Regions from separate parts of the Bacillus sp. K7 genome, predicted to be linked through region 1. Evidence: riboswitches for the same ligand, from Rfam matches in the RefSeq annotation. Region 1 holds a riboswitch; the other holds the start of a gene.
The links. A riboswitch is a leader RNA that binds a small molecule or an ion and turns the genes downstream of it on or off. The one in region 1 is predicted to bind cyclic di-AMP.

Region 1 (2,203 bases):
CCCAATCGTTTTATCGAGGTCTTTAATATGTAAAATCGGCTCAGCCATAAAGCCTTCCTCCTTTTTCGGCAAAAAATAAACAGTGCCCAAAAATGAGGCACTGTTTGTATTATAGCATTTGTTCCTTCCAAATGTTTGGTTAGACCGATAGAGTCGACGTTTGCTCTGGCTGTTTGTTCTTCTCTGTTTCTGTCACAATGACAGCGCAGGCTGCGTCTCCTGTTGTATTTACCACTGTACGAAGCATATCAAGCAGGCGGTCAATTCCAAGGATCAATCCGATTCCCTCGACAGGCAAACCGACAGATTGAAGCACCATAGCAAGCATAATCAAGCCGACTCCCGGCACACCCGCAGTTCCGATACTTGCTAACACAGCCGTCAGTACGACCATCACCAGCTGCGTGAGTGTCAGATCATGCCCGAATACCTGCGCAATGAAGACGGTGGCTACCCCTTGCATGATCGCTGTTCCGTCCATATTAATTGTAGCGCCCAGCGGCTGGACGAAGCTGCTGATCGGCTCAGGCACTTTTAACTTTCTCTGTGCCACACCCATGGAAACCGGCAGAGTCGCACTGCTGCTGGATGTACTGAACGCGACGACCATAACCTCTGAGAAATCTTTGAAAAACGTAATCGGATTTCTTTTGGCGATAAGCGCTACCGTAGATCCGTACGTAACGACTGCATGTATTAACAATGCAATGGTTACCACTAACATGTACAAGCCCATCGCTTTCATTGCACTGAATCCTTGGCTTCCCACGGCTGTCGCAATCAAACCGAATGTGCCATACGGAGCAAACTTCATGACCAGATTGACAAGGTACATCATTAATTCATTTCCTTGCTCAACAACTTTGAGAAGCATATCCGCTTTTTTGCCCAGCATAGTAATCCCAAGCCCGACAAAGATGGCAAACGCAATAATCTGCAGCATATTTCCTTCCGTCATCGCTTGAACAGGATTGGTCGGAATGATGTTTAACAGAGTGTCCGCAATACTTGGGGCTTTTTCAGCAGTGAATTCGGCAGATGATGTATCATATGTTCCGAACTCTCCCGGTTTGATGACAAGGGCTAAAACGATGGCAATGGTAATCGCCACTGCAGTCGTGACGAGAAAATAAGAAATCGCCTTTACACCGATTCTGCCAAGCTTCTTAGGCTCGCCCAGTCCGGCTACTCCCAGTGTCAGTGAGAAAAAGACAATCGGAACGACAAGCATTTTAATAAGGTTTAAAAAGATCGTGCCCAGCGGCCCGAATACAAACTTATTTAAATTTTCGAATAATTCAGGTGATGTTAGGTTAAGAATAATTCCCGTCACCGCACCCAGCACCAATGCAATGATGATCTTTGTAGCCAGTTTCATTAGCTTTCCTCCCTTTTTGAAAAAAGCCCACGAGAGACTCCCGTGGGCTTTGGCTGTAACATCAAACCACAGGACTCTCTCTTCACGCTGATGAGGTTAGCTGACGGGTTCGGACGAAGAGATGTCCGTTTTTCTAATGAAAAATTAACCCCAAAAGATCGGGTCCCCCACTCCTTGGTTAAAGGATTAAGCGTGTGGCTTACTATTGTATGATAATTTATTTATACAGAAAAGAACCAATTTTGTAAACTATTTTTCGTTACTTTCCTCTTGGAATCTTTTGGGTCCTTCTTCCTTATTGGTCACACCAAGAATATCAAGGAGAAATACAAAGATCGGAATCCCGATGATTAAACCCCAAATGCCGAAAAAGTGCTCAGAGAAAATGAGGACGATGAAAGTGAAAAAGATCGGCAGCTCTGTTTTCGCAGACATCAGCTTCGGGTTTAAGAAATAGGTTTCGATCGCATGTATGGCGAATATGACAAGCACAATGTAGATCACAAACATTCCGCCACCTGTGCTGTAAGCGATAATACTGAGAGGAATCAAAGAAATGACGACGCCTGCTACAGGAATCAACCCAAGGAAAAACACCATGATAGAAAGCCCAAACAGCTGCGGGAAATGCATAATCCAAAGCGCGATCAATGTCAGAATACAGTTGACGAGCGCAATGATAAATTGAGCCTCAAGCACCTTGCCGAACGTTCTTGCAAATTTGCTTCCGAAAAAAGCAATTTCCTCATAAAAGACTGACAATTTGCTTGTTTTAAATTTCTCCATGAATTCCGAGAGCCGTTTTTTCTCGAATAAGAAAAACAT
Region 2 (2,203 bases), 1.5 Mb from region 1:
TTCAGGATTTAAATGTGGTGAAAAAAACATTTCACCGGGGCATCCGCAAGCATACATTTGTGGCTGAAAAAGATTTCTTCAAGTTTTTTACAAATTTCTTCCCGCCTAAATGGGAACGGGAAGTTGAGGTAAATGTAGCGGCAATTGAAGAAGCTCAGGCTGATTTACAAGAGGTTTTAAACAAGGAAGGCCTCAATGAGGACATCAAAAATGAAGCCCTGCAGTTACACGAGCAGCTGGAAAGCTCCAGAGCCTACTATGATTGGCTGAAACGGCTTGCTGAATCGGTGCAGAGCGGAGAAATTTTTAAGTTTATACCAATCGAAGAAAAGTAAAGAAGAAAACGCCCGGTTGCTCGGGCGTTTTTCTGTTCATTTACATGTAATTACTACAAATTTGAAAAATACGGGAAAAACACCCCATTTACTTCCAAAAAGTTTGATGGTAATTTTATGTAGGTAAAATTTGTATTTGGCCGTTCAGAGGAGGTGAACAGCGAGCTGGCCTGTATATTTCATAACTTTTTAGGGGGAATTTTATTATGAAACGCAAATTATTATCTTCTTTGGCCATTAGCGCATTAAGTCTCGGTTTACTCGTTTCTGCACCTACAGCTTCTTTCGCGGCTGAATCTAAATCAACTTCCGCTCATACTGAGTCTACTATGAAAACACAGTCAACAGCTTCATTGTTTGCAACAATCACAGGAACCAGCAAAACGGAATGGTCTTTCTCAGATATTGAATTGACGTACCGCCCAAATACGCTTCTCAGCCTTGGCGTTATGGAATTTACTTTGCCAAGCGGTTTTACTGCAAATACAAAAGACACAATGAACGGGCGTGCGTTGCGTGAAACACAGATCCTTAATAACGGAAAAACAGTAAGAATCCCTCTGGCGCTTGATTTGTTAGGAGCTGGCGAATTCAAATTAAAACTGAATAACAAAACTCTTCCTGCCGCTGGTACATATACTTTCCGTGCGGAGAATAAATCATTGAGCATCGGAAATAAATTTTATGCAGAAGCCAGCATTGACGTTGCTAAACGCAGCACTCCTCCAACTCAGCCATGCGGCTGCAACTAAACATTGAAGACCGGTTAACGCCGGTCTTTTTTTGCGTTTTGCCCTCCCCTTTCCCCTCTATTTCCAATTATCTTTTTTCTTAATAAAAATTTAAATTGACAAACTCTAGAAACAGGAGTAAATTCTTGAGTGTTCAATTTCATATTAGTCTCTTTTACCGCTTAATCAAACACGAACGGGGGAACCAACGATTGGCTGTTTTATTCACAGCCTAGGGGTGAATCTTACTTAGTAAGAGGGGGTACTCTGAATCCCTAATCCGACAGCTAACCTCGTAGGCGTATCCAGAGAGGAGGTCTATTAACGGCCATTCTTCGAGATGGTCTTTTTTGCTTCAAAAACGTTACTTTTACTAAGGGAGTTATGAACATTGGGAAAAATAAAAAATAAGCAATTTGCCGTGATCGGGCTCGGCCGATTTGGCGGAAGCATTTGCAAAGAGCTGCACAGAATGGGGCATGAGGTCCTTGCAATTGATATCAGCGAAGAAAAGGTAAATGCTTACACTTCTTACGCAACTCATGCGGTGATTGCCAACGCTACCGAAGAAAACGAATTGCTATCATTAGGAATACGCAATTTTGAATATGTGATTGTTGCGATCGGAGCGAATATTCAAGCAAGTACCCTGACGACTTTATTATTAAAGGAATTTGACATCCCGAATATTTGGGTAAAGGCTCAAAACCATTATCACCATAAGGTGCTTGAAAAAATCGGCGCTGACCGTATTATTCACCCTGAAAAGGACATGGGCGTCAAGATCGCACAAAGCCTTTCTGATGAGAATGTATTGAATTACCTTGATTTATCTGATGAGTACAGTATTGTCGAGCTCCAGGCAACAAACAAGCTTGACTCAAAATCAATTTTCGATCTGAATGTAAGAGCCAAGTACGGCTGTACCATTCTGGCCATAAAACATCATGGAGATATCCGTCTATCTCCCGCATCTGAAGATATCATTCACGAACAGGATTGCCTGGTGATCATGGGGCACAAAAAAGATATTAGACGTTTTGAAAACGAAGGGATGTAGACATAGGTGACACTTCAAAAGGATAAAGTGATCAAATGGGTTCGTTTTACACCGCCTCAAGTGCTTGCAATTGGGTT

Region 2: it holds a riboswitch for cyclic di-AMP, as region 1 does, so the genes downstream of both, M1D98_RS14815 (potassium channel family protein) here and M1D98_RS02550 (dicarboxylate/amino acid:cation symporter) in region 1, are expected to answer to the same signal.

The regions. Positions count from the first base shown of each region.
Region 1 covers NZ_CP096406.1:504,906-507,108, reverse strand. The annotation lists gene M1D98_RS02555 (ABC transporter ATP-binding protein) at 1-48, opposite strand, end outside; gene M1D98_RS02550 (dicarboxylate/amino acid:cation symporter) at 140-1,378, opposite strand; cyclic di-AMP (ydaO/yuaA leader) riboswitch at 1,450-1,581, opposite strand; gene M1D98_RS02545 (AI-2E family transporter) at 1,628-2,203, opposite strand, start outside.
Region 2 covers NZ_CP096406.1:2,885,323-2,887,525, forward strand. The annotation lists gene cudC (choline uptake/conversion transcriptional regulator CudC) at 1-335, shown strand, start outside; gene bslA (biofilm surface layer hydrophobin BslA) at 542-1,087, shown strand; cyclic di-AMP (ydaO/yuaA leader) riboswitch at 1,236-1,384, shown strand; gene M1D98_RS14815 (potassium channel family protein) at 1,458-2,126, shown strand; gene M1D98_RS14820 (TrkH family potassium uptake protein) at 2,133-2,203, shown strand, end outside.